2 regions of the Salicibibacter cibi genome follow, and region 2 is predicted to be linked to the other one. Evidence: predicted binding sites of a transcription regulator. Region 2 holds the regulator's gene; the other holds the start of a gene.
The links. Region 2 encodes LexA, which represses DNA repair genes until DNA is damaged. Its sites were predicted from a motif close to CGAACATATGTTCG; they were not measured.
Positions count from the first base shown of each region.

Region 1: the regulator LexA is predicted to act here: its motif matches at 8,620-8,633, upstream of dinB (DNA polymerase IV).

Region 1 covers NZ_CP054706.1:2,598,813-2,613,889, reverse strand. The annotation lists gene HUG20_RS20100 (type I restriction endonuclease subunit R) at 1-876, shown strand, start outside; gene HUG20_RS20095 (type I restriction enzyme endonuclease domain-containing protein) at 842-2,149, shown strand; gene HUG20_RS13020 (M48 family metallopeptidase) at 2,173-2,904, opposite strand; gene rhuM (RhuM family protein) at 3,691-3,960, shown strand; gene HUG20_RS19185 (hypothetical protein) at 4,075-4,269, shown strand; gene rhuM (RhuM family protein) at 4,242-4,802, shown strand; gene HUG20_RS13005 (hypothetical protein) at 5,081-5,329, shown strand; gene HUG20_RS13000 (Bcr/CflA family efflux MFS transporter) at 6,120-7,313, shown strand; gene HUG20_RS12995 (metallophosphoesterase family protein) at 7,368-8,096, shown strand; gene HUG20_RS12990 (hypothetical protein) at 8,230-8,541, shown strand; gene dinB (DNA polymerase IV) at 8,747-9,787, shown strand; gene HUG20_RS12980 (phosphoadenylyl-sulfate reductase) at 10,000-10,698, shown strand; gene sat (sulfate adenylyltransferase) at 10,728-11,870, shown strand; gene cysC (adenylyl-sulfate kinase) at 11,886-12,485, shown strand; gene cobA (uroporphyrinogen-III C-methyltransferase) at 12,507-13,913, shown strand; gene HUG20_RS12960 (YusW family protein) at 14,026-14,625, shown strand; gene HUG20_RS12955 (YaiI/YqxD family protein) at 14,823-15,077, opposite strand, start outside.
Region 2 covers NZ_CP054706.1:1,882,955-1,898,031, reverse strand. The annotation lists gene HUG20_RS09725 (TetR/AcrR family transcriptional regulator) at 1-243, opposite strand, end outside; gene thiT (energy-coupled thiamine transporter ThiT) at 380-1,021, opposite strand; TPP riboswitch at 1,015-1,115, opposite strand; gene HUG20_RS09715 (hotdog fold thioesterase) at 1,901-2,287, shown strand; gene HUG20_RS09710 (MBL fold metallo-hydrolase) at 2,315-3,109, shown strand; gene HUG20_RS19485 (hypothetical protein) at 3,432-3,554, shown strand; gene lexA (transcriptional repressor LexA) at 3,704-4,336, opposite strand; gene HUG20_RS09700 (hypothetical protein) at 4,481-4,669, shown strand; gene HUG20_RS09695 (DUF896 domain-containing protein) at 4,833-5,066, shown strand; gene tkt (transketolase) at 5,297-7,285, shown strand; gene sirA (sporulation inhibitor of replication protein SirA) at 7,461-7,898, shown strand; gene HUG20_RS09680 (YneF family protein) at 8,008-8,232, shown strand; gene HUG20_RS09675 (CcdC family protein) at 8,348-8,869, shown strand; gene HUG20_RS09670 (DUF2621 family protein) at 8,907-9,317, opposite strand; gene acnA (aconitate hydratase AcnA) at 9,489-12,218, shown strand; partial or broken gene HUG20_RS09660 (IS3 family transposase) at 12,693-13,864, opposite strand; gene HUG20_RS09650 (DUF421 domain-containing protein) at 14,125-14,835, shown strand; gene HUG20_RS09645 (FbpB family small basic protein) at 14,883-15,002, shown strand.

The DNA of each region.
Region 1 (15,077 bases), 720 kb from region 2:
GATCTTGTGCAAAATTTTATCGTCTACGAACCCGAAGGCGGCAAGACGATAAAAAAGCTTGCGCGTTATCAGCAGTTTCGTGCGGTCAATAAAGCGATTGAACGTATTATGAATGCGGAAACCTCGAAAGAGCGGGGCGGTGTCGTTTGGCATACGCAGGGCAGTGGCAAAAGTTTGTCGATGCTGTATTTAGCAGTGAAACTTCGCCGTATCCCTTCCTTAAAAAACCCTACGATCTTGATTGTAACCGATCGAAATGATCTGGATAATCAGATTGCGGGGACGTTCCGGCGTTGTGGATTTCCCAACCCAAAACAAGCTGAGGGGGTCAACGATTTACGTAAGTCATTAACCCAAGCCCGGGGCTCTACAATTACGACAACTGTACACAAGTTTCAGGAAGGAGAAGAAGGCGAAGCGCACCCGGTCCTTTCTGAAGATGAAAATATCTTCGTCATGGTCGATGAAAGCCATCGTACGCAATACAAAGGACTTGCCGTGAACATGCGCTCCGCTTTGCCAAACGCCTGTTACTTAGGGTTTACCGGCACGCCGATTGATAAAGAGGACCGTAGTACGACGCGCACGTTCGGCCCTTATATTGATAAATACACCATACAACAAGCGGTGGACGATGGCGCAACCGTACCTATTTTCTACGAAGGGCGTATGACCGATCTTCATGTCCAAGAGGAATCCCTCGATACCCTTTTTGACCGCATGTTTCGAGAGTATCCGGAAGAAGATCGAGAACGCATCAAGCAAAGATATGCGACGGAAGAGGCTTTAACAGGGGCACCGAAACGGGTGGAGCAAATCGTTTTAGACTTGATTCATCATTTTGAAACGCATATTCAGCCGGATGGATTTATATAAGCAAAAACTCGATGAATTGAGCGATCTTGAATCTGTCGTTATTTTTTCAGGAAGCCACAATGATGGTGAACATTTACAGAAATACCATTTATCCAATGTTGAGGAAAAGAATTATATCGATCGTTTTAAAACAGCGGGGGACCCGCTTGAAGTCATTATAGTGGTCGACAAGTTACTCACCGGCTTCGATGCGCCGATAGAACAAGTGATGTATTTGGATAAGTCATTAAAAGAGCATAATCTATTACAGGCGATTGCGCGAACCAATCGCCGTTACAAAGGAAAAACCCACGGGCTTCTAGTGGATTATTATGGCGTGTCTTCAAATTTAAACGAAGCGCTAAGTGTTTTTGAAGATAATGACATTGAAGGTGCCTTGCATCCGGTGGAAAGTGAAATCCCCCGCTTACAGAATCGTCACCGAGCCGCCATGCGTTATTTTGACCACGTTGATTTTTTTGATTCGGAAGCATGTATTCAAGTGTTGCGGCCGGAAGATGTACGGAATGAATTCGATGTGGCGTTTCGAAAGTTTGCGGAAAGCGTGAATATGGTAATGCCATATCCGAAAGCCGAGCCGTATAAGAAAGATTTAAAATTCCTTGGCAAAATCCGTCAAATGGCAAAAACTCGCTATCGGGAACCACAAATGGATATTTCCGATTGCGGTGAAAAAGTGAAACGTCTCATTGCCGAACATTTGCAAGCGTCATCGATAGAAGTGTTGAACGAACCCATTGATATTATGTCCGGAAAGTTTGTCGAACGTGTTGAGACATTTGAGTCAGACGAAGCAAAGGCGTCGGAAATGGAACACGCCATTCGCCATGAAATAAGAGTAAAATTAGACGAAAACCCCGTGTACTATACGTCTTTAAAAGAAAAGTTGGAACAGCTCATTGAAGCAGGTAAGGAAAAACGGATCGATCTTATCGAGCAACTCGAAGAACTTCAAAAGCTAACTGAGGAACTCCGTAATAGCGATAAGCAAGGGGAAGAAGAAGGCTTTACAAAAGAAGAATATCCATTCTTTCAACTGATGGAAAAAGAGCTGTCTTATGATGAAAAAGAGCCTTTGAAAGAATTAACGCATCTCATTACAGAAGACATCCAGGACTATGCAGTAATGGATTGGACAGAAAAAGATGAAGTGCAACGACAAATGCGTAGGAAGCTTAAACGCCAGCTACGGGCCAGCCATTGCCCGAAAGATCAGTTGGAAGGCTTGACACAACAAATGATGGACTTGGCGAAGGTGCATTATAAAAAATAAGGAAGTTGGGTTGCATTGCGAGGTTAAAGATGAAGCGTTGGCCCATTCACCCGTAACCATTCTTTTCGCTTTTCATAATCCGGAAGAATGCTATGCACGGTATTCCAAAAGTTTTTGGAATGATCGGCGTATTTTAAGTGTGACAGCTCGTGAACAATGACGTAATCTAATACGGATACTGGGGCCATCACGATTTTCCAATTCAAATAGATGGCTCCTTCTTTTGTACAAGATCCCCAGCGCAATTGTTGTTCTTTGAGAGTGAGATTCGCAGGAGGAGAGACATTTAGTTTTTGGATATATAGTTTCGCTCGTGCATTTACTTTTCGCTGGCCGTAGCGTATGTACCAGTTTTTGAACAAGGCATAAAGCTGGTCGTTTTTTTCATTGTTGGTGCTCGTTTCGGGGATATAAGCCAAAAATTGCCCTTTTTGAAAAGCAAGGTCAGCACGAGAACGATCGCTTTCCTTATACACTTTTAAACGATATTGTCTCCCTAAGTACGGGAATTTTTCGCCGCTTACAAATTCTTTAGGACAAGCTGGAACGGTAATCTCGTTAAATTCATACCATTTTTCTATCATCCAGGGAGCCTTTTTACGAAGGATGTCATGGAGTTTTTCCGTTGAAATATCAGACGGTGCTGTCACTTGAACCCCATCCAGCCACTCAACAGCAATCGAAACATCCTTTTTATGCGCTTGATAATGGAGGGAGTAATCAATCGTTGTATTGCCGTAGTTGAAAGATGGCATGGTAGAGAAGCTCCTTTCCCTCAAAGCTGGGCTCATTCTCACTTATTGTAGCATATATGAGCAATCCAGTACCCAATTGAGGATATAGAAAAATGAGCGTCCCTTTTGCTTTTAAAAGCTACCCTTAAGAACGTATGTGTGATATAATATAAATACAAACAATAGTTCGACAAGGATATTGAAGATGAATAAACACTAACAAATGAGCTTCGTTCTTTTCAAGTTTTCTGCTGAACTTATCGTTTTAACAGGCGAAAATTGAGCAAAGGGCGTAATAGATGTATGTCGAATAAAACAAATATCCTAATCTATCAGACAACAGAAGACAGATATTCGAAAATAGATGTTAGATTAGAAATTAGGACTGTATGGATGACGCAGAAAGCGATGGCGGTATTGTACCAAAAGGGAGTAAATACAATTAATAAGCACATTAAGAATATCTTCACAGTGTGAGACAGTGAAAAGTGTTCCAAATACTTTACGGCAAAAAAAAGGAAGGGTCAAGAAATATTAAAAGGAAAATTCTTCATTATAACTTAGATGTTATATTTAATATTGCATTGAGAGGCCAGTATTTTGAAGAATTCAATCAGCTGTTAGATTTTGCGAAATTAAATGGTGTGAAAATGGATTATTTAGTTTTTGTTCCAATTAAGGAACGGCACTTTGGAAAAATGCTAAATGGTTCTCTAGAAGGAATTACAGATATATATACACAATATAAATCAGTAAGGTGTTAATACGATAAATGAGCATATAAAGAACATTTTTGCCGAAGACGAATTGGATGAAGAAGAAACTATTCGGCAAAAACTAATAGTTCAAATGGAAGGTAAAAGAGAAGTTGAAAGAGATGTGTCATTTTACAATCTCGAAATTATCCTGGCAGTTGGATACAGGGTCCGTTCACACCGTGGTACACAGATTAGGAATTGGGCTACTAAAAGACTCAACGAATATTTAGTTAAAGGCTTTACCATGGATGATGATCGACTAAAAGAAATGCGAAATAGTGGTGAAGATTATTTCGACGAATTACTTGAACGCATCTGAGATATCCGCGCTTTAGAAAAAAGTTTTACCAAAAGATTACTGATATATAGGGACTGCTGAATAGCGGAAAAAGACTGGCACATAAGCATTTTCCGTTGGTGTTGTCAAAACTGGATGCAAGGAAATCCATCCTATAAGCAAAAAACCCTTGCACTTCTGGCAATGTACGGAGGGACGGTGCTGCAATGGCGAGACTCCAGCGGAAAAACGGACGCGTCAAGCCCCCACAGCGCCGGTTTTGCGCGAGGAGGCTTGACCGTTCGTCCGCGGAAAGCGAAGCCATGGAAGCGACATCCCGGCTTCAGCTGATAGCTGCAAGTTGTTCAGCAATCCCTATATATGCCACCTCCGTGGATTATGAGCCTCAAGCTGAACTCACGCAACAATTTTTTGCAACAGTCCAAAACAAACTACACTTTGCGGTCCATGGATATACTGTCGCGGAACTCATTTCTAAAAGAGCCAATGCTGAAAACGAAAACATGGGGTTACAAGCATGGAAAGGTGAAAGAGTTCGTAAAAGTGATGTGACGATAGCTAAGAATTATTTGACAGAAGATGAATTAGATTCACTAAACAGAATTGTCACGATGTATCTTGATTATGCAGAAGAACAAGCCAAACGTCATCAACCGATGTATATGGAAAACTGGATAGATAGGTTAAATGCTTTTCTTAAATTCAATGAACGCGACATCTTGGAAAATGCGGGTGAAATATCGAAAGAAGTAGCGGATCAGCTGGCCACGAGTCAATACGATAAATATCATCAACATCGCTTAAGCCTAGATAAGAGAGATGACTTTGAAGATTTTATTAAGAATAGATGGTTAGATAAGTGATTTCGAATGTAACCGATACGTATCGGTTACATCCCATGTGATTCGTCAATTCATCGAAGCAATGGTGCTCATCGAACGCCGTTTTTTCACTACGCCACGAAAAATTGGCAACGACTTCTTTTAAGGCCTACTCGATCCTCCCGCCCGTCGGCTATTGGGCAACGAGCTAACCATTTCTATGAATACTAGTTATGCGAGATAATAAAAGGGGTATAGTAGTTATAGATGGATCTTGCGATCATTAGTTAAAGAATATCTAATGAAAGGATGGTACAGCAATGGGGAAAGTAACAAAAGCAGTTGGTGTAGCCGGGGCAGTCGCTGGAGCAGTGTACTTGTCAAAGGGGGAAAATCGCCAGAAAGTAAAGAGACAGCTAGCGAAAATACAAGGGAAAGAAGATTCATCGTATCTTAAAAATTTGGGCAAGCCTTCAGACATAGAGGATGCCAATATGGTGAACGAAGGCGCTATGACAAGCGTGCAGTATTATAATCGACTTCAGGATGAAAAAACTGAGTCAAAATAATGCATTTTTGGATCACCGGCAAACAGCGTAAGAGTTTGCTCGTGGTCTTTTTTTATCCAATATTAACCAGACCGTCGTTTCAGCTTATCTAGCTCTCGGTCGTGTTTCCCTATTTTTCGATCAAAATAGTCAAGATCCTTTTTGGTTGCCATATTTTCTTTAACAGTGTTCAGGTCAATTCGTATAGTTTGTACATCGGACCCCAGCAGTGCATCTATCTTTGTCTCTGTTTCTTCTTGCCCGTCGCGAAGGGCTCGTGTGATTTGCTGTAAGTCGAAATCGATCCTTTAACTTTTATATTCACCCTAAATCGTCGATCCATATTTTGTCACATTCACCGGACTAATTTGGCGTTCGGCAACCATTATAAGTCTCTAAAACCCTAGCCTGAAGACTCAAATTGCCACTGAGTAACGTTGAGAGTCCGCAGAACGAGTATCTGAAGACTCAAATTGCCACTGAGTAACGTTGAGCGTCCGCAGAACGAGTATCTGAAGACTCAAATTGTCACTGAGCAACGTTGAGCGTCCGCAGAACGAGTATCTGAAGACTCAAAATGCCACTGAGCAACGTTGAGCGTCCGCAGAACGAGTATCTGAAGACTCAAAATGCCACTGAGCAACGTTGAGCGTCCTCAGAACATGTATCAGAAGACTCAAAATACCACTGCGCAACGTTTAACCGCGTGCTTTCCCGCCGCTCACCTCTAATTGCCTCTAGACAATCCTTTCATCCTCACGTAGAATAGCAATGTTTATATTCTATGTTTCTTTGAAAGGTCGTTTTTTTCTTGATACATAACCCGACAGGTTTGCAACGGATTGGCCTTGCCATTTTGCTAGGGATGCTGGCCACTTTAGGGCCGCTGAATATCGATATGTATTTGCCGAGTTTTCCGGAGATCGGCGATGATTTGAACGCACAGGCTTCACTCGTGCAGTTGAGTTTAACCGCTTGTCTCATTGGTCTCGGGGTCGGGCAAGTGGTGGTCGGCCCGATCAGTGATGCGCAAGGGAGAAAAAAACCGTTAATCATCTCCATTCTATTATTTGCGCTGACCTCGCTTCTTTGCGCCGTGGCGCCGAATATAACGACGCTTATTGCCGCCCGTTTTTTGCAAGGCTTTACGGCGGCGGCCGGGGTTGTCGTCTCACGGGCGGTCGTGCGTGATGTGTTCAGCGGCCGCGAATTGACGAAGTTTTTCGCTCTTTTAATGGTGATTAACGCGGTGGCACCAATGCTCGCGCCGGTGGCCGGCGGCGGGATTTTATGGTTTTCCTTCACCGATTGGACGAGTATTTTTTACTTTCTGGCGTTTTTAGGGCTGTTCATCGTCTTGATGATCTCCTTGAAATTGGAGGAGACGTTGCCGGAGGAAAAAAGAATGCCGAGTTCCCTCGGGCACACGATGCGTACGCTCGGGGATTTGATTCGGGACCGTTCGTTTATCGGCTACGCGCTCACGCTCGGGTTCGTACATGGGGGCAGTTTTGCTTATGTATCAGGGACACCGTTCGTGTACCAGGAAATATACGACGTTTCGCCGCAGGCGTTTAGCATTCTTTTCGGCATGAACGGGGCAGCGATTATTACCGGGAGTTTTCTCGTCGGCCGTTTTTCTGGCGTCATTCCCGAGCGGACATTTCTACGAACGGCTGTCATCGTTGGCACCGGCGCGGCCGCGTTATTGTTCGCGATGACTCTCATCGAGGGGCCTTTGTATATGATTGTGATTCCCATTTTTATTTACATGACTTGTATGGGGGTCGTTTTAACGACGTCTTTTACGCTCGCGATTGCCAAGCAAGGGCACCGGGCGGGGAGTGCAAGCGCGTTGCTCGGGATGTTGCCGCTTTTGATCGGCGCGACTGCAGCCCCGCTCGCCGGCATTAATGACACAGCGGTACCAATGGGCGCGACGATCTTCATCACCTGTGCGATCGGGATGTTTACGTTCCTGAAACTGACGAAGAGCGACACTTAATCATTGCTTTATTTTACAAATCCTCCTATCCTGTACAAAAAGGAGGATTTTCACATGAAGATGGCGTTCATTTCGGATATTCATGGCAACGCGGTCGCTTTGGATGCAGTGCTTGCTGATATAAAAAAACACCATGTGGACAGCGTTGCCGTGTTAGGCGATTTATGCTATCGGGGGCCGGAGCCTAAACGGGCGTTGGATCGCATTCGATCGTTGGAATGTCCGGTGATTAAGGGCAATGCGGATGAATGGGTCGTGCGCGGTGTTCGGGAAGGCGAGGTTCCGGAAGCTAAGGTGGCGATGATGAACGAGGAACGGGAATGGACGATGGCGCAATTGGAAACGGAAGACTTAGATTACCTGGCACAGCTTCCGACACAGTTTCATTGGGAGTTGAATTCACACCTTAAGTTGCACACGTTTCATGCCACGCCGGAAAGTTTGTTTGATGTCGTGTTGCCTCATGAATCACCTGAGCATTTACAAAACAAACTGATGGTGGAAGAAGATGCGGATTTATATTTGTATGCCCATATTCACCTTCCGTATGTGCGCTACGTCGGCGGAAAGTGTTTAGCCAATTTGGGTAGCGTAGGCTTGCCGTTTGACGGCCAAAGCAAAGCATCCTATATTATTGTCCGCGCAGACGAAGAACGTTTTCGTGTGAGTATTGAACGTGTGCCTTACGATGTGGAAAAAGTAACGCAACAATACACCGACAATGGCTATCCTTATGCGGAAATGATGCAGAAAGCTGTTATGGAGGCAAAACCGCCGTCATAGTGATGAGAAACTTCGGGCACTTTGCACCTTTATTTTTGCAAAAGTGTCCGACATTAACTTCTAAGAAACAGCATTTCATACTTGAAAAAAGAACATTAGTTCTATACACTTAGAATGAAGTGGGGTGAAGAATATGAGTCTAACAAACGAACAGCTATTGGACGCGATCCGTGAATTGCAGACGGAGATGACCGGAATGAAAACGGAGCTCCGCGAGGAAATCTCAGGAGTGAGATCCGAGCTCCAATCCTTTCGAACCGAAGCGAATGATCGTTTTGATGGAGTAGAAAAAAAGCAGGATGTGATGCATAAGCAATTAGTGGACGTTTCCGAAAATGTGACAATCATGAAAGGAACGATCGAACATCACGAAAGCGATATTAAATCTCTTTATAAGCGATCGTTCGATCTTAAGGAAAAACTCGAGACCAGAATGGATCGCTGATCCTCCAAAATAAATAAAATGCTTATCCTTCCATCCTTAAAGTGAACGAACTTTAGGGTTTTTTTACGATTTGACCCAGGATCGTACGTTCGATATAATAGCAATAGATACTATGATAAAAGAGGGAAATTCCGTGCATGATTCTCATGATTTTCAACTGCCCGAACCGCAGCGGGATACATCGCGTAAAATCATACATATTGATATGGATGCTTTCTTTTCGTCTGTCGAGGAGCGGGATGATCCGTCTTTGAAGGGGAAGCCGGTGATTATCGCCAAACATCCGAAAAAAACCGGTGGGAAGGGGATTGTTTCCACGGCGAATTATGAAGCGCGAAAGTATGGTGTCCACTCGGCCATGAGCGCTTATAAAGCATACGAGCAGTGCCCGCACGGGATTTTTATCGACGGAAATTACCGGGCATACAGAGAAGCTTCTTTGCAAATTCGGGAGATCATGCAACGCTACACGCCGATGGTCGAGCCTATGTCCATCGACGAAGCGTATATGGACGTCACCACGAACAATAAGAAAATTCCGAGCGCGACGATTCTCGCCAAGCAAATTCAAAGAGACATATGGAAAGAAACGAAACTGACAAGCTCCGCTGGTGTTTCCTATAATAAATTCATCGCAAAAATCGCCTCCGATATGAAAAAACCGGCAGGTTTGACCGTTGTCCCACCTGATGAAGCGCTTCCTTTTTTAAAAAAGTTACCGATTGAGAAATTCCCGGGCATTGGTCCGAAGACAGCGCAAAAAATGCATAACCTTAACATATACACCGGGGAAGATTTGTATCAAATGGAACAAATGGATCTCATTTCCCTTTTCGGCAAGGCGGGTATCTCTTATTATCACCGTGCTCGCGGGATCGATAACAAGCCGCTAAATATGAAGCGGGAACGAAAATCTGTCGGCAAAGAACGTACGTATTTTCATAACTTGACGACCGACAGCGAAGTGACGGATGAACTAAGGAAAATCGCACAAGAAGTGGTTACTGCATTGAACCGCGTGCAAAAACACGGGAAAACGGTTGTCCTGAAAATAAGGTATCGGTCGTTTGAAACGTTAACGAGACAAGTGAGCGCCCCGCATTATTTTGAAACGCCCGAAGCGATTTATGATCAGGCGGCAGGCATTTGGGAAGAGGTCGGCATGGCAGGAAAAGGGGTGCGTTTACTCGGAATTACCGTTACCAATTTAGATCCGATTCACTACCGGCCAATGACACTGTTTTAAAAACCTCTAGGGCGGAGGTTCGCCAATATTTAACTGAAAATTGGAAAATAAATAGTGAAGCAGCACATTTAAAATTGTGTATTGACATTTTCAATGTTTCTGAATAAAATATTCTCATAGAACATATAATTCCTATAAAATTAGTTAGGATTTATCCTTTTTTGCTTACGGCAGGGAATTTCAAAACAAAGGGGGCGTTTCCATTGATGACCATGTCGACACTCAACGATGAGGAAATGAAGGAATTGAACAGCGTGGCATTGGCGAATAAACAGGCAACCGATGTATTGGCCTGGGCTTATAAAACGTTCGGAGATCAGCTTGTATATTCCTGCAGCCTTGGTGCCGAAGGGATGGTGCTTCTTGATTTGATCGAAGAAGTGAATCCTGGGGCAAATGTTATTTTTCTCGATACCGGCTTGCATTTCAAAGAAACGTATACATTGCTCGATGACGTACGAAAATCTTTTCCGACTCTTAACATCAAAGCGCTGACACCTGAACATACGGTCGAAGAGCAAAAGGAAAAGCATGGCGATCGTTTATGGGAACGCAACCCGGATCAATGTTGCCAAATGCGTAAATTTGAACCATTGCAACGGGAATTGTCTCAATATACAGCCTGGATCTCCGGGTTGCGACGAGAACAGTCGCCTACGAGGCGGGAAACCCCGTTTATCGCGAAAGATCATCGCTTTTCACTCTTGAAAATTTGCCCGCTCATTCATTGGACGCAGGAAGATGTATGGGCGCATATTCATGACAGGGAGTTACCTTATAATCCGTTGCATGATAATCATTATCCAAGCATCGGATGCGCCCCATGCACGGCGCAAGTGCTCGATGGTGCAGACGAACGGAGCGGAAGATGGAGCGGAATGGAAAAAACCGAATGCGGGCTGCATTGGTAAACGTTAAAACATACTGAGGAGGATAACGCATGAGTACGAGTATTCCCCATGGGGGTTCGCTGATCGACAGACGGCAGTATGGAGCCGATTTGCCGGAGGCAAAAGTAAAAATCCCATTAGATGAAATGGCGCTTGCAGACCTGGAATTAATTGCAAACGGCGCGTATTCGCCATTAACCGGTTTTCTAAACAAACGGGACTATGAAAATGTTGTTTCTTCTATGAAACTGGAAAATGGCTTGGTGTGGAGTCTGCCGATCACCTTGACCGTTACGGAAGCTTTGGCGGCTGATTTAAACATCGGAGAAGCGGCCCTTTTGGAAAAAGACGGCGTTACGTACGGGTGGATAACAGTGTCTGACATTTACCGACCTGACAAAGAACAGGAAGCGACGCAAGTATTTAAAACGGCAGATGAGGCTCATCCGGGGGTTGCGCAGCTTTTTGCGCGACCGGACGTATATGTGGGCGGCGAAATTACACTTGTCCGTCCCGTCGAGCATGGGCTTTTTGAAGCGGAAGCATTGGCACCGCAAGAAACCCGGGAAGCTTTTGCGGCAAAAAATTGGCAGACGGTCGTCGGTTTCCAAACGAGGAATCCCGTGCACCGCGCCCATGAATACATCCAAAAAACGGCATTGGAAACGGTGGATGGCTTGTTGTTACACCCGCTTGTTGGCGCGACAAAAAAAGGGGACATCCCTGCCGATGTACGTATGAAAAGTTATAAAGTGCTGTTGTCGGACTATTATCCGGAAGATCGGGTCCAGCTTTCCGTATTTCCGGCTGCCATGCGTTATGCGGGTCCCCGTGAAGCAGTCTTTCACGCGCTTGTGCGTAAAAACTACGGGTGCACCCATTTTATCGTTGGCAGAGACCATGCCGGTGTTGGGGATTATTACGGCACCTATGAAGCGCAGACGTTATTAAAACAGTTCCCAGCCGAAGCGCTTGGCATTTCGCCGTTGTTTTTTGAACATAGTTTTTATTGCAATGCTTGTGAAGCAATGGCGACCGCCAAAACATGCCCCCATGATTCGAAGCAACATGTGATATTGTCCGGCACAAAAGTCAGGGAGATGCTTGGAAACGGTGAAGCACCGCCGAAAGAATTTAGCAGGCGTGAAGTTGTGAACGTGCTGATGGAAGCATACCGGTCTACAGTTCAATAGATAGGGGGAGAAAAGATGAGCAATGCAGATATCGTTTGGCATGATGCTGCCGTTTCCCAAACCGAACGGGAGCGAAAAAATAACCATTCCGCATTTGTATTATGGTTTACCGGTTTATCCGGTTCGGGAAAATCAACGCTCGCAAATGCCATCGACCGTTACTTTCATGATCATGGGTATCGAAGTTACGTTTTGGATGGGGACAATGTTCGCCATGGCTTGAACAACGACCTTGGTTTTTCCGAGGAAGATCGGGTCGAAAATATTCGCCGCATCAGCGAAGTTGCCCGTCTGTTCGTCGATGCGGGCCATATCGTGAGCACTGCATTTATTTCACCCTATGCCGATGATCGGGCAAGGGCGCGAGAGCGATTGCCGGACGGGCGTTTCATTGAAGTGTTTGTGGATTGTCCGCTTGAAACGTGCGAAGCCCGTGATCCAAAGGGATTATACAAAAAAGCGCGCAGTGGGGAAATCCCATCGTTCACCGGTATCAGCGCGCCTTATGAGGCACCTGTGGACCCGGATATTACGTTGCAAACGGGTACACGTTCAACCGAGGAGAACGTGCATGAGCTTGTAGAACAATTGGAGGATCTCTTGCGGCCTTCGTGAGTGTGGAAAGGTGGGCTTAAGATGAAAGGGAGCGTGGCCATTGTCGGCGCCGGGCCGGGAGACCCGGGACTGTTGACGGAAAAGGGGAAAGCATTATTGGAACGTGCGGACGTAATTGTGTATGACCGGCTCGTCCACCCGCTTTTATTGGAACATACAAAAGAAGAGGCCACACGTATATATAGTGGCAAAATTCCGAGAGGTCACGCCACCCGGCAATCGACGATCCAAACGATGCTTGCGCATTATGCACAGGAAGGGCAGTTTGTCGTCCGTTTAAAAGGCGGAGACCCGGGTGTGTTTGCCCATCTCGGCGAAGAAGCGGAGGCGCTCCGATTGGCAGGCATTGCTTATGAGGTCGTTCCCGGCTTGACCGCCGGGCTTGCCGGTGCTTCTTATGCCGGGGTACCGGCCACCTACCGTTCACTCAGCACAAGTGTTGCTTTTGTTACCGGGCACGCCCGCAAAGAGATGCCGTTGTCCGAGGTGGTCTTGCCTCGAGCAGATACATTAATTTTTTACATGGGCATGCATTACCTACCGTTCTGGATGCAGCGGCTTGCAAGCGATGGGTGGAGTGCCGAAACGCCTGCGGTAGTCGTACAATGGGGGACGACCCCGAAGCAGCGAACGGTAAATGGCACCATCACCACGATTGCAAGCGAGGTAGAGACCAAAATGATCACGAACCCGGCGCTTGTCATTGTAGGGGAAACGGCCCGGTTTCACGCGGATTTGCAGTGGTATGAGGATTTACCTTTACAAGGCACAAGCGTGCTTTGGGCAGGTGGGGATGTGACCGGCAGGGAAGACACAACCCGTATGTTGACACGCCTCGGCGCGCACGTTTTTTCTTATCCCGGGGATGTGTTTGCGTTCAATCGGGAACGTCTTCGTTCACCGCTCACGGCTTATCGGCGTGTGCATTTTGAGGATGCGTGTAGTGTCGGTTTTTTTTTACAGAATTGGAAAGACGAGGGGTATGATTTACGCTGGTTGCCTGCGTATGTGACCGGGGAAGATGTTGATACGGAAGAGACACTTAAGGCGCATGGATTGCCGTCGGAGAGGAACGGGGATCCTGAATTGACGGTCGGGACATGTCCGAAAAATGGATCTTCGTATTGGCAAATCGCTCGCCGAAAATCTTCTAGCGTAAAAGAGGATGTGTTTTCACGTTTGGTCGCCGATGATTGGATCAATACGGTATTGTTTACGGCGCCCGATCAAGTGCATGCCTTTGCGCAGAAATTGGAGGAAGATTTGGCGGTTTGGTGTTCGGATAAAATGGTGGTCTGCGTCGGATTGGAGACGTGCCGGTTGTTGCAGGATTTCCGTGTCCATATTGACCAGTATGCCGAAGAGGCAAACATCGAAGAGTTTCCGGCGTTACTCATCTCGGTTCGTTCTGTTGTTGCAGCTCGTTAAGGGTGGGGGCGAAAAAAATAAAGAAACTGCATAGAAATGTTGTTTAAGTTTGCGGGAAGCGGGCAAGCTAAGCGAGAGCCTTCACCCATACTTAGAAGGAGGATACAATTCTATGCAGTGGAAAAGAATGACGACCCTTGGCCTCGCGCTTTTGCTTTCTGCTTGCGGAACTGCTGACGATCAAAACGGGGACGACGGGATGAATGGAAGCGGCGATGCCATGGAAGAGAACGGGGATATGAACGGAAATGGCGAAGCAACCGGGAATGATGATAACGGGGACATGACCGAGGATTTGAGCAACGATATGGCCGATGATGGCAACAGGCAAGATGAGATGGACGGTATGGATGATATGAATGGGGAAGATACCGCCGGTGACGGAGAAACGGCGCTTGACAAAGGGGTACGTGAAATGGAATTAGAAATCCAATTTACGGATGACACCGAGTGGGAGTTCGAGTATGAAGCGGAGAATGACGAGGTGGACGCCGAGGTAGAAAAAGAAGATGACTCAAGCGAAGGGGACGACGCGAGAGAAGAGATCGAGGGAGTGCTTGAAAACCTCCAAATTGACACCCAACAGGATGACGAAGAGATGGCTCAAGAGGTGATTTCCGCGTTGGAACTTAATGAAGATGACATTTACAGGTTGGAATTCTTCATTGAATTAGAAAATGATGAGATGTATAACGTACAACAAACGTATTAGGAAAAAAACGAGGCATGATCGCCTCGTTTTTTGCTGGCAAGACTTTCGCCATAAAAGCTTAGCGAAAAACCAATTTTTCTTGAGTGGATGAGCTTCGGGTGTCCTGCATTAGGTTGCCAACAGCGGCATTTGGCGATATCACTACGCCCCTCTGGCGTTCAAAAACACACGAACACATCCTTCGATCCTTCGCACCTCTAAGTCTCAAGTGCTTCTTGCAATACTTCTCTGAATCGTTCGCGATCTTCGTCGGTGAACAGTTTCGGTCCTTTTGTTTTCTGGCCGCTTCGCCGCATTTTTGCTTGGGCATGGCGACTGCTTAACAATTGTTCGATATTTTCATTCGAATAGACGAAACCGTTATGGTGGAGGACGGTGCAATTTTTCGCCAACCCAAGGGCAGCCAATCCGTAATCTTGCGTCACGATAAGATCATGGGCGTCGGCGAGTTG
Region 2 (15,077 bases):
CAATTTCAGAATGGATTGTTCGTCGTTGTGTTTCACCCGTTCAAAAATGGTTCCGAGATCATGTAAAATGCCATCCATCACGGCTTCCAACATTTTTTCCTTATTTTTAAATTCGGTATAGATCGTGCCCTTGCCAACACCGGCAAGCCTGGCAACGTGGGCGACTGATGTGCCTTTATAGCCAAATAAAGAAAACGCCCGTTTCGCTGCTTCTAAAATCGTGGCGCGTTTGTTAGTGATCATTTTTGATAACCTCTTTTCGAGAAAATGACCGAATGAACAAATTGGTCATTATTATAATAACATGCGTGAGCCATCAGTCAAGGGGGAGGCATGAAAAGTAACATGCACGAACGTATGGTGCGCCCGTGCACAGTTCTTAAGAGGGAAGATGAGGGGTAGTTTTTTTTATTGGAAAAAAATCAGGCTGTGCCCTGGAGAGGATGTAGAGGACAACAAGGGTGATCAAAATTTCCGGCAATAAATAGGAAATGTTGTACCCAACCGAATAGAGATAAGCATTCATTCCATCCGGGGTGAAACTCCCAAACCAAACAACACCGGAGACGACGTGGGATAGAAATCGTAAGAAGCCGGCGAATAACAAACCGAAAAACGCCCAGTTTACGGACAATTTCCCCTTGCTATTGCGAAAAGCAAACAATGCGGCAAGTCCAAGAACTGCGTAGGGCACCGGATAATCCAATAGCATTTGGATCGGATGAATAATTGAGGCATTATACATTAAATTCACGATCCCGACGAGCAATCCTGTCAAAACCCCAACGCGCCATCCGCGCCTAAAAGCCATAATGAAAATCGGCACCATGATAAGAGAAACCGAGCCGCCTTGTGCCCAAGGTCCAGGAAATTTCACGAAGCTCAAAATAAACGCGAGTGCCGTCATCAAAGCGATTTCAACCATTGCAAGCGTCCGTTGGTGCATAAAAAAATCCCCTTTTCTGTGATCCACAGGGGGAAGCAAAGCATACATCACAGGCGTTCGCACCTGTACATCCATGCCATCCACTTCCCTACGCTGGTATGAACCAGGTCAGGTTCCAAGAGTTAGGACGCACGTCCCTCTCAGTCTTTCGACACCTCTAGCGGAAAAATATTTTAATGATCTTCCTTCATTATACGCCTATTAGGAAAACTTGCAAGTACGAGGAGGGAAACGGTTGAAATAATGGGGATCTGCTTAATATTAGTCTCCACGTGGTGGTTGTGGCACCAAAAAATCGGGAAAACCTAAAAATAGTCCCCACTCAACGATTTCCCAACTGACTTTAATCATCTATTTTGGTAATATATAACTAGATCCTCTAATGATAAATCAACGGAGAGGATTGATTTTATCCTGAGACGGAAGGATTGTTATCTCCCAGGGATATTTATCAATTACTAAAGAGGCAACCGGAACTTGATACATCGCCTTCCACTAGTGCAGAGCGGTTGAATTACTCGGTCACCCAGCATTGGGCACTAAAATGGGAAAATGGATGCGTAGTAAGGGTCAGAGGCGTCCCTACACAAGTGTAACTTCATACCTTCAAAGAGAGGGAAAGCTGGTTCGAGAGGAATGACAATCCTGATCTAATCCTCAAACGGAAGAAAAGCTGTACCTAGCGGGACAAGAGTACCGATCCATTCCCTCAAATGGACAGGTTCTCAATAATTCGTTTGTGGAATTACGTGTGTTGGTGAAAACGCGTAATAAAAGGAAAAAAAATGGAATAAGGCATGACACTGATTGTCTACGATTAAATGTTATTTTTTGATTGATTTAGAATGAACATTCTTAAATAAAACCAAACAGAAGGAGCGGATAGGAATGATTGTTTCTCAAGATGTATTGGATTTGTATGATGTGGATGATAAGGAAGCTTTTGCCGAAGAAATGCGAACGCGGGGTAAAGATTCCCTTGTTGGCGAACTAGAAATGGAGTATGTGGAACTCAGTTCCAACCGTTTGATCATGACGATGCCCGTGGGATCTAAGACGAGGCAACCGGCCGGTATTCTGCACGGCGGGGCATCGGTTGCGTTGGCGGAAACGGCGGCAACGATGGCGACGGCAATGAATATAGATCCGCAAAAATTCAATCCGGTAGGAATGGAGATTAATGCAAACCATATTCGCAGTAAAACCGACGGCGTTGTTACGGCAACCGCTACGCCTTTTCATAAAGGACGCACGACTATGGTTTGGGATATTCAAATAACCGATGAAAATGAAAAGTTGATCTGTGTCGCTCGTTGTACGATGGCAGTTGTTTCAAAATAATAAAAAAAGGAGAGGAGTGCAACTGTGATGCAAGTATACGAAAAAGAAGATGTGACTTGTGTAAAAATGGATGTTGTTCTCGGAGGGGAAAAAACAAATATCGTCTATGCCTTTTTGGTTGACGGGATGTTAGTCGATACCGGACCACCGCGCATGGAGTCTGAACTTATTCCTTTTTATGAAGCGCATTCGATTGATTTTGTATCCCTTACCCATAGCCATGAAGATCATTCCGGAACAGCGCCGTGGTTGCAGCGAAACTTTGAAGTGCCTATTCATGTTCATCCGAAAGGGATTGGTATATGTGCCCAAGATTCGCCCTATCCGGAGTATCGTCAGATGACTTGGGGGAAGCGGGAAGGGTTTCAGGCCACGCTACTCGATGGTACGATCCAATCTCGAAATCGGGAATGGAAAGTTATTTATACACCGGGTCATGCCGATGATCATGTCGCGCTTTTCGATGAAGAAAACGGTACGCTATTTTCAGGGGATTTATTTGTCTCACCGAAACCGAAGGTCATTATGAGCAGCGAATCCATTCCGCAAACGATGGATTCCATCCGAACATTGCTCGCTTATGATTTTGAATCGTTATTTTGTGGTCATGCCGGATATGTAGAAAACGGGAAAGAGATGTTAAAGCAAAAACTGGATCACCTTGAGAACCTTTCCGAAGAGGTAAAACATCTTCACAAAGAAGGGCTTTCCGTTGAGGAGATTAGAGACAATTTTTATCCGAAAAAGTATCCGATTATAAGCGTCTCCGGGGGAGAATGGGACTCTTTGCATATTGTCTCTTCGATTCTGGAGAATGAATAACAAAAAAATTCCCTGCACGTTGCGCGTGTAAAGGTACCCTCGAGCGAAATCAGCTCGGGGGTTATTTTCGTGGAAAAGGTTCTTTGATTAGAGCGAGAGTGGAGACCGCATATTTCCGTTCGGGCTCCATGGACACCTCATGGTTACTCAATCGAAGCTCCGAACGTTATTTCGGTCTTCATGGACCCCTTCATGACGACCATTACGCCGAACCAATCCATCATTCGGAGTCTCATCAACAACGTGCCAATCTAATCATTCGTCGCATCACCTCGCGCTCGTTTATACATACCATATTGGCAAAGATCGCGAGGTGATGGGTGTGTTGGAAATTGGTCTTTTTTTAGCGATCGCGGCTTCCATGCCCGGGCTGTTGATTCTCGCTGTACTGATCACAGCAGGGCATTATCGCAAAAAGAAAAACCGAAACGGGAAGAAAAAATAATCAAGCCGTTCTAAACAGATATGCGATGTGCATATAGTAAAACAGAAACGGAATTAAGTTCCAATAATATTATTATGTCAACTTAAACCCTGAAATTGGGAAGGGAAGGAAACGTTTGATCTTCCCGCCCTCTTAGGTTTGCAATTTTTTCACGAGATCGTACGAAAGACACCGCTTACTTTTCCAAGCACTTGGCAATTGTCAAGAATGATCGGTTCCAACGCTTGGTTTTCCGGCTGCAATCGGATGTGGTTCCCTTCATTATAAAAGCGTTTGACGGTTGCTTCTTGTTCATCCGTCATCGCTACGATAATATCACCGTTATTTGCGGTCGGTTGTTGGCGCACAATCACCTGGTCACCATCAAGAATTCCTGCGTCAATCATGCTGTCTCCTTCAATGGTGAGCATGAATACCTGGTCAATTCCGACAAAATCGTCGGGCAACGGCATATAGCTCTCTACATTTTCGACGGCTGTAATGGGAACGCCTGCGGTTACTTTTCCGATTAAAGGAACATAAGCACTTGCCGGCTTGTCTGCTTCGGAAATTTCGTTTCCTTGTTCATCCAGATGAAGGACTTCAATCGCTCTTGGCTTGGTCGGGTCTCTACGAATATACCCTTTCTTTTCCAATCGGGCCAAGTGGCCGTGAACGGTTGAGCTCGAGGCAAGATCGACCGCTTCCCCAATTTCTCTTACTGAAGGCGGATATCCTTTCTTTTTTACATTGTCTTTAATAAATGCAAGGATCGTTTCTTGTCGTTGCGAAAGCTTTTTCATTTCATTCACCTCGTTAATATTTATTTTTTATAGCTTATCATATAAAACAAACGTTTGCAAACATTAGTTCCTTAAAATGCTTGACACGAACGATAGTTCTGCTATACTAATAAATAGAACAAACGTTTCGGAGGTTTTCTTATAATGAACCAACAAGTTGGAAAAGAACGCGGAAAAGGACAAGAACGCATGTTATTGTTTTTATTCGCCCTTTCTATCATCATTATGACGTTGGTTGCCGATCACTCGATTGGGACAAGTGAGGCGGAAGCGGAAGGGCATCCTCAAACAACAGCACTTGTGCCAACACCGGTTGAACATACGGATTGGTAGAGGGAATAAAAGAATGGGGACGAAAAAGAAAGCATATCAGGGACTATTTATATTCAGCCATTCATTTAGGTTATAATATGAACTGTTGCCTGTTGATTTCTTGCGGGCATGAACGTTATAGTGTCGTTAAGCATCATTCATGATTCTATAAGGGGGAGCTTCATTGATATCCGATGAAAAGCTTGACCGTATTAATGAATTAGCCAAACGACAGAAAACGACGGGGTTGACTGCAGATGAGGAAGACGAGCAAAAAGGCTTGCGGGAAGAATATCTACAGAATTTCAGGACCTCTTTTAAACAGCAGATTCAAAATGTATCCGTCGTCGATGAGAACGGAAACGAAGTAACCCCGGAAAAATTACGCAGTGCAAAAGGCAACCGCCGTTCTTACTAACGATAAAAAGCGGTGCATCGCTCGTCAAAGTGATGCGCCGCTTTTTTTCTTAGCAGATAAGAAAATATAACTCAAATTTTCTTGCCTGCATAAATTGGACGAAAGCTTTCGTCATAAAAGCTTGGCGAAACGCCCGGTTTTCTAAAAAGGATGAAAGATATTCTTGTTTTACTTTTAGAAACCATATATCATAACAATAGAGACAATTCATAAAGGGAAGGATGGAAACATTGACTTCAAACATAGAAAAACGCGCCATTAATACGATACGGACATTGTCCATCGACAGCGTCAATCGAGCAAATGCAGGCCACCCGGGGTTGCCCATGGGTGCAGCGCCGATGGCCTTTGCATTATGGACGAGGCATCTCAAACATAACCCGACGAAACCTGGTTGGTGGGATCGGGACCGTTTTGTCTTATCCGCAGGCCACGGCTCCATGTTGCTGTACAGTTTGCTTCATTTAAGCGGATACGACTTGAGTCTCGGAGAGTTGAAAAACTTCCGGCAAATGGGGAGCAAAACACCCGGCCATCCAGAATACGGACATACGGCGGGGGTAGATGCGACGACCGGCCCTCTCGGACAAGGCATTGCCATGTCGGTAGGGATGGCAATGGCAGAAGCCCATCTTGCCGCAACGTACAACCGGGAAGGATATGAATTATTCAACCACTATACGTATGTGATTTGCAGTGATGGGGATGTCATGGAAGGCGTCGCTTCGGAATCCGCTTCTTTAGCCGGCCACCAGCAATTGGGACGGTTGATTGTGCTTTACGATTCCAATGATATTTCCCTCGACGGCGATTTGAATCGCGCGTTTTCGGAGGATGTTTGCAAGCGGTATGAAGCGTATGGCTGGCACACGATCTTTATCGAAGACGGTAATGATGTTGAGGCTATTGACCGCGCGATTAAAGAGGCGAAAGAAGATCCCCGTCCGAGTTTTATCGAAGTAAAAACCGTTATTGGTTTTGGTTCGCCAAACCGTGCAGGCACAAATGAAGCACACGGGAAGCCGCTTGGAGATGAAGAAGCCACGCTCGTAAAAGAAGCATATGAATGGGATCACGAACCGTTCCATATTCCCGATGATGTTCGTGCTTATTTTGAAAAGAAACAAGACGAAGCCGTCGATGGGTATCAACAATGGATGAAAACATTTGAGGGGTACAGCAAGGCATTTCCGGAAAAAGCCGAAGAACTCAGGCGCGCGTTTGACCGTGATTGGCAAACGGATCAGTTGCAAACGTTGCCGAGTTACGTTGCCGGAGAAGATACACTTGCCACCCGAAAAGCTTCAGGGGCAACAATTCAGGCGATTTCGTCTCAAGTGGACGGGCTGTTCGGTGGTTCTGCCGACCTCGCCTCTTCCAATAATACATTGATGGACGCGTATGAAGATTTTACGAAGGACAACCGTGAAGGCCGTAATGTCTGGTTTGGGGTGAGGGAATTTGCCACCGCGTCAGCGTTAAACGGCATTGCCTTACACGGAGGCTTGCACGCGTATGGAGCAACCTTTCTCGTCTTTTCCGATTATATGCGGCCGGCCGTTCGCTTGTCAGCGTTAATGGGTGTTCCCGTTACCTATGTTTTTACCCATGACAGCATTGCGGTCGGCGAAGACGGACCGACCCATGAACCGATTGAGCAGTTGCCATCGTTGCGTGCGGTGCCGAACCTTTCCGTTATCCGGCCGGCGGATGGGAATGAAACCGTTGCAGCTTGGCGGCTGTCGCTGGAAGCAAAAGATCATCCGACCGCCCTCGTATTAACGCGACAAGGGCTTCCAACGATGACGGATCCGGCGCGCACGTATGAAAACGTGAAAAAAGGCGCTTATATTTTGGCGGATGCCGATCGGCCGGCGGCGGCGATTGTCGCGACAGGATCGGAAGTTGCACTCGCTATGGGAGTAAAGGAGAAACTCTCCGAACAAGGCATTGCCGTTCGTGTCATCAGTATGCCGAGCCGGGATCTTTTTGAAAAGCAATCGGAAGCTTATCGGCAATCGGTCATCGACACTGCTATTCCAACGGTGACACTGGAAGCGGCGGCTACGTTCGGTTGGGAACGTTATGCCGGAGCGAACGGCAAGACGATCGGCATCGATCAATTCGGAGCTTCAGCTCCCGGCAACGTTGTGATGGAAGCTTTCGGATTTCACGAAGAAACTATTGTAAATGAAGTGAAGACCTTACTGGAACAGTAAGCAGCGCCCTGGGAAGGTGTCCTGGATAAACGCCAGGGCACCTTTTGTGCGAAAGAATGTTATCGGGACAAAAAAATTGTCGATCATTACCGGGTTTTATCATACAAATGTTGACATATTATTTTGCGGACAGGCATTAAAATAATGGGAAGGACATCTAAAGGAGGGCGAGCATGTGCACCGATATGACATCTATCTTCTAAAGCCGGGAATCGCCCGGCAATTTATCCAATTGGAAAACAAACTCTTTCAACTTTTTAAAGAGTATGAGACAGTACCTTCCCTTCGCCATGAAGTCCAAAAACAAGTCGATTATATTTGTCAGCCGATTTCGATTCATCATTTGGGGGAATGGCTTTCTTCCGCGCAAATAACTCCTTTTCCGCAGGGAAGAGATGATGGTCTCATCTATTATTTGGAAGGGAGCGAAAAAGTAAAATTAATGCTCGCTGAAAGAAGAGTGCAAATTTGGAGCACCCTTCATATGGAGGACGAATGGCCATGGTTTGATCAATTACAGGCGTATGATCCTTACTTTTTTGCTTGTGATGTCGAGCGGGAAAGATATGGGTGGTTGAAACCGATCAAAATGCATACCCATCTTTTTGGTTAATTGATGCGTGATCCCTTTTCAACGTTTGATCGATACGGTATAATAGATGATGTTTGCTTAAGCGAAACCTATCCGGTGCCGAACGATCGACGTAAGGAGGAATAACCGCATGAGTACGATTTGGGTTGTTTTGATCGCAATGGCAGCCTTGCTCGCAGGTCTTGTGGGAGGGTTTTTCATTGCCCGAAAAACAATGGTTAATTATATGAAGAAAAACCCGCCGATCAATGAACAAATGCTGCGCGTGATGATGATGCAAATGGGACAGAATCCATCCCAAAAGAAGATCAATCAAATGATGAAAGCAATGCAAAAAGAACAAGGAAAAAAATAATCGCACGGAACACCTCTTTAGGATTTGGGGGTGTTTTTGTTTTTGGTCACTTCTCGTTTCGGCCATATATTGATCACCTTACTTGAAAAAGGTATGATTAAGTTGTACGAAGGAGGTGGGCAATATAACAGAGACAACATTACTTTTTATACTTACAACGATTGGCGCGGCCATGATGGGGACGTTCGCTATCATAGTGCGAATGAAAGCCATCAAAAAACCGGCAACTGTGAAAAAAATCATTATCCCGCCACTCATGATGAGCACCGGTTTCTTGATGTTTTTATATGAACCCACGCATCTTCCCATTGCCCGTATTATTGCGCCACTGATGGTCGGTGCCGCAGCTTCTTATTTATTGATTCGCACGTCACGCTTTGAAATACACAATGGCGATATCTATATGAAAAGATCCAAATTGTTTATTTTTTTATTGATGGGATTGCTCCTTGTCCGTGTGCTTATCAAGCTCATCATCGGGGAACAAATCCATCTCCCTCAACTGGCTGGGATGTTTTTCTTGCTTGCATACGGGATGATTCTTCCGTGGCGCATTGCCATGCTTTTTATGTTCAAAAAGAAACAACAAGAAATCAACACCCCGATCATGGACGTGCCCATGAGAGAAAGAACGTGAAAAAACCGGTGATTCCCAAAACGGAATCCCGGTTTTTTCAATCAAACAGCTGTTCATATTGGCTGTAATCCATCTCTTTTTCATCCAGTTTTTTTCGCAAAAATTTATGGTCACGTTTCGGGGTTGCCAAAATATAACCGCGGATAATCAAGTCTTCGTTCATTTGTTTTGCGTGCTCATCTAACGCCAGCTCTCCGATCTTCCCCGCGATTTTTTCACGGGCGATGTCCCTGAACAATTCAGGAACGGGCGAGACGAGTTCTTCCAGTAAATCGCTTTGCTCGCGTGTCCAAAGATGGCGGGTTTTTTCAAGATAGTAGTCTTGCCAGTCGAGAATGGAGTTCCCATCTTCTTTCGGAAGGCGTTTCAGGAACTTCCGAAACATGAAAAAGCCGCCGATAAACATGAACACAATCATGAACACAGACCAAAGGACAATCAACCACATAAATATATCTGTACCCACGTTGCTCACCACCACGTTCTAAACTCTTAAGACTAGTTTAGCACATCTCCTTGCTTTTTTAATACTGTCAAACTCCCATGAGAGGTTTGATGCTAGTTTTGCTTCGACATTTTTAACAGATTGTTATATGATAGAGACAGAGGAGGGGTATACATGGGAGAAACCAACGACATGTATCAGGCGAAAAAAACGCTGAATGTAGGAAATGAAACCTACTATTATTACGACCTCGCCGCTTTGGAAAAAGCGGGTATCGGCGACATTAACAAGTTGCCTTATTCAATTAAAGTATTACTGGAATCTTTACTGAGACAACAAGACGGCAAAGTGATTTCTTCGGAACACGTGGAAAGCCTTGCCAACTGGGGAACGAAGGATGGCGGGACCGAAGATGTGCCGTTTAAGCCATCCCGCGTGATTCTTCAGGATTTTACAGGGGTTCCCGCGGTCGTGGACCTTGCTTCGCTTCGAAAAGCGATGGAGGACGTAGGGGGCGATCCGGCGTCGATCGATCCGGCGATTCCGGCAGACCTCGTCGTTGATCACTCCGTGCAAGTGGACCAGTTCGGCACAAACGATTCACTGATGCGGAATATGAATCTCGAATTTGAGCGGAATGAAGAACGTTATAAGCTTTTAAGCTGGGCAACCCAAGCGTTTGACAATTACAGCGCTGTTCCGCCGGCAACCGGCATCGTTCACCAGGTGAACTTGGAATACTTGGCGAATGTTGTGCACGTAAAAGAAAATGACCAAGGAGAAAAGGTCGCCTATCCGGATACGCTCGTCGGCACGGACTCCCATACGACGATGATTAACGGTCTCGGAGTCCTTGGATGGGGCGTCGGCGGGATTGAAGCGGAAGCGGGCATGTTGGAACAACCGTCTTATTTTCCTGCTCCCGAAGTGGTTGGCGTGAAGCTTGAAGGCAGCCTTCCTGACGGTGCGACCGCAACGGACTTGGCATTGAAAGTCACCCAGCTGTTGCGTTCGAAAAACGTCGTCGGCAAATTCGTCGAATTTTTTGGTCCCGGATTGAAATCCATGTCGCTTGCTGACCGTGCCACGATCTCCAACATGGCACCGGAATACGGCGCAACGTGCGGATTTTTCCCGGTCGATGAAGAAGCTTTGAATTACATGCGTCTGACAGGACGGAGCGAAGAGAAAATTGCGCTTGTAAAAGCCTATTGCCAGGAAAATGGGTTGTTTTACAGCGAGGATGCCATCGAGCCGAACTATTCAGAAGTGGTTCCTTTGAAATTGGACAATATTGAACCGGCGTTGGCCGGTCCGAAACGGCCACAAGACTTGATCGAACTCAATGATATGCAACAATCGTTCAAAGAAGCCGTTACCGGTCCGGAAGGCAATCAAGGTTTTGGACTTGATGGAGATGAATTGGACAAACAAGTGGAGATTACGCATCCGAATGGCGAAACGTCCACGCTCCCTACCGGAGCCGTAACGATCGCGGCGATTACGAGCTGTACGAACACCTCCAATCCGTCCGTGATGATCGGTGCAGGTTTAATGGCCAAAAAAGCGGTTGAGAAAGGGCTGGATGTTCCGGCGTATGTGAAAACATCCCTCGCTCCCGGATCAAAAGTTGTCACCCGTTATCTTGAAGATTCAGGGTTAATGCCGTTTTTAGACGAGCTCGGTTTCAATCTCGTTGGATATGGTTGTACGACGTGCATCGGCAACACCGGCCCACTACCGGAAGAAGTGGAGCAAGCGATCGCAGACAATGATTTGCTCGTTTCCTCGGTGCTAAGCGGGAACCGTAACTTTGAAGGCAGAATTCATCCGCTCGTGCGTGCCAATTATTTGGCTTCCCCGCCGCTAGTCGTGGCTTATGCGCTCGCGGGAACCGTTAATGTCGATCTTCGCAAAGATTCATTCGGGAAAGACAAAGACGGAAACGATGTCTTTTTCAACGACTTATGGCCAAGCACGTCTGAAGTGCAAACGTTCATTCAAGATAATGTGTCACCTGAACTCTTTAAAGAAGAGTACAGCAACGTATTTGACAACAATGAGCGTTGGAACGCGTTTCAATCATCGGATGATGCTACTCTCTATGATTGGGACGAGGCGTCCACGTATATTCAGAATCCGCCGTTCTTTGAAAATCTGTCAAAAGACCCTCAGGCGATTGAGACCTTAAGCGGAATGCGGGCCATTGGCAAGTTCGGAGATTCGGTAACAACCGACCATATTTCTCCGGCAGGTTCGATTGCAAAAGACAGCCCGGCAGGAAAGTATTTGCAATCAAAAGGATTAAAGCCGGCACAGTTTAACTCCTACGGTTCCCGTCGTGGAAATCATGAAGTGATGATGCGGGGAACGTTCGCGAACATCCGCATTCGCAACAAGTTAGCGCCTGGAACAGAAGGCGGCTTTACCACGCACTGGCCGAGCGGTGAAGTTATGCCAATCTATGATGCGGCGATGGAATATAAAAAAGATAACACCGGCCTCGTCGTGCTTGCAGGTGACGATTACGGGATGGGAAGTTCTCGTGATTGGGCAGCCAAAGGAACGACGCTCCTGGGCATTAAAATGGTTATCGCCAAAAGTTTTGAACGGATTCACCGCAGCAACCTTGCGCTAATGGGCGTTTTGCCTCTTCAATTTAAAGAGGGCGAAAGCGCCGACGAACTAGGCTTAACCGGTGAAGAAACGTTCCGGGTAGACATTGACGAAAATGTCAAGCCACGGCAACTCGTAACCGTCACAGCAGAGGACCACGATGGAAACACAAAAACATTCGAAGCTGTCGTGCGTTTCGACAGTGAGGTGGAAATTGATTACTACCGTCACGGTGGAATCTTGCCTATGGTTCTTCGCGATAAACTGGCGGCAGAAGCGAAAGCTTAAACGAAAAAACCTAGCCAAAGCGGCTAGGTTTTTTTGTTTTGAGTGTGGTAAAAGCAGGATGGACGGGTACATCTCAAAATGCGAAATTTAGCATTTTTAAGGTGTTATTTGGTCGTTTATGGAACCTCAGATTGGTTGATTTTACATGTTTTCGGTGCCATGTGGAGTTATGTCAATAATACGAGCACAAAAATTGGTGCCTTTTCAGTCTTCAAGTTTCAAGCGACTCTTCTCCAAATCCGCCGCCTTTGACAGCTGTTTCGGTTCGTGGTGTGCATCTGATGGCGGCTGGAAGAAAAAACTCATGTTAGCATCAGCCGCATGCTTAGGATACCACGAACCGATCGATTCACACGATCCTGCGGCCGGGGGCCCCGATCCCCAACCGTCGGATCGCGGAATCGGGCACAGCTGTCAAAGGTAAAGTTCACGGCTCCCAGCAATAACGATCATGCTTGTTTTCCGCGTTTTTCGTTACGCCGTCGTATCGCCTCCTTGAGCTTGTCTATACTGCCGTTCGAATTGGTTAGGCGACACATAGCCAATGGTGGAATGCGTGCGTTCTTCGTTGTAAAAGCAGGCAATATACTCCCAAACGCTCATCTTAGCCTCCTCCCGTGTATCGTAGGTTTCATGCGCAAGCAGATCTTTTTCGATGGTTGCATGAAAAGACTCGATGCACGCATTGTCATAACAATCGCCTTTCCGGCTCATACTTGTGCGCATGCCGTGTTCCCGGAGAATGGCCTGGTAGTCATGGGACGCATATTGGCTCCCCCGGTCCGAATGATGGATGAGTCCCTCTTGCGGCGGTTGAAGGCGCATAGCCCGATGTAGGGCAGTCGTAGCCAGTTCTTTCGTGAGACGGTGACTGATATTCCAGCCAATGACCTTTCGAGAAAATAAGTCCATCACTGATGCTAGATAAAGCCAGCCTTCCCGGGTCCAGATATAGGTGATATCCGCCACCCAAGTCTCGCCGGGCTGCTCCGTATGAAAATCTCGTTTAAGCAGGTTGGGATAAATCGGTTGATGATGATTGGAATCCGTTGTCTTTTTCCCTTTCTTACTGGCGCTCTTTGGACGAAGCCCATATTCTCGCATATAAGTCGAGACCGTTTTCTGTGTGACCGTTAAGCCTTGTTTATACAGTTCCATCGTTATCCGCGGACTCCCATACGTTTTTCGGGATTGAACGAAGATTTCTTTTATGGCTTCGACGATGGATGCCTTCCGCTGTTTTTGCGAGCATTGCGCACGGTTACGCCATTCATAATAGCCGCCTCTGGAAACACCTAAAACCTTGCACATCTTCGCCACACGAAACTCGTGTCGGTGTTCCTCGATGAAGGCATAGATTACGCCTGGTTTTTGGCGAAGAAGGCCGCCGCCTTTTTTAGAATCGCCACTTCTTCTTCCAATTCCTCAATTCGTTTCATATCCCTTTGATGCTGCTCTTCCGCTGGCGTGAGATAACCGTTTCCGAAAAGGGCGTCTCCCTTGTCCTCCCGATAATTTCTCACCCAATTTTCCAGCGTGCTATCGGAGATCCCATGCTCTCTCGCGACATCCGCTCGCTTTTTCCCCTCCTGAACGATGAGTTTCACCGCATACCGCTTAAATTCTATATCATGATGTTGCACTATCGGCACACTCCTTTAGATCCATTGTAACAACGCACCAATTTTGTGTGTCCAACTTTTATTCTACCTCCACATGGCCCCGTTCATGGCACCGAAATGGTACTATGAGCCGTTCAAGACCACCATAAACAGGGTCAATTATTCCTCTCGGTGGTTCTCAAATTAAAATTTCACGTATCATATTTAAACAATGAATATTTCCATGCAATCTGCAAAAGATGAAGGATGACATCATCAGGTGGGATGGGATAATAATGGACAATATTACAAACATATGGACAGGGGCACAGGATTTACCGTTTTATGGATTTATCATTCGCGCAATCTTTGTATATGTATACATATTCTTAATGGTGAAAGTGATCGGCCAACGTTCTATGGCAAATATTGATCCGCTTGATTTTATTTTCGGTGTTGTGATCGGGGATGTCATAGGGGAAACTGTTGCAAGTGGTGATGAAGCGCTGACCGGTCCTTTTGCCGGTGCTGCCATGATTGCGTTTTTACACTGGCTTCTCTCGTATGCCAGCTTGAAATTCCCTCGCTTCAGAAGAGTGATTGAAGATGAACCATTTATCATTATTGAAAAAGGGCAGATTCTCGATTATATGCTTAAACGCAGCAATATTACCATTGAACAATTATTAATGGATCTTAGGCAAAATGATGCGCCGGATTTAAATGAAATTGATTACGCAGTATTGGAACCGAATGGAGTCATTAGTGTCATTAAAAGAAGCCCTTATAAATCAGTGACACCGCATGATTTGGGACTAAGTCCACAAAACACGGGATATCCCAAAGTAATTATTAGCGATGGAAGAGTTATTACTTATAACATGGAAAAAATCATGACCCGTAAAGAGCTCGAAGACGGGTTAATCGACCATGGCTATAATGCGATCGAAGATGTTTTCCTCATGACAGTGAATGAGGCTGACGAATGGTATGTAACCCCTCGGCTGCGTGTATAAAAATCAAAAAATTTACCGATAATAGAAGAAAAGAAGGAGGCGTTCCTATGCGAAGAATCAAAAATGTACGCTTTATCGATTTGTTACGTGACAATCGCGAAGCGATTCTTAATGATCGGGAAGCGATGAATCGAATTGAAGAACGCTTGGATGCCAAAAGAAAATAACCCGTATGTTGAACATCGGCTGTCGCTATCTTGTTACAAGGAGAGGCGGCCTTTTTTTAGTAGATAAGAAGTATA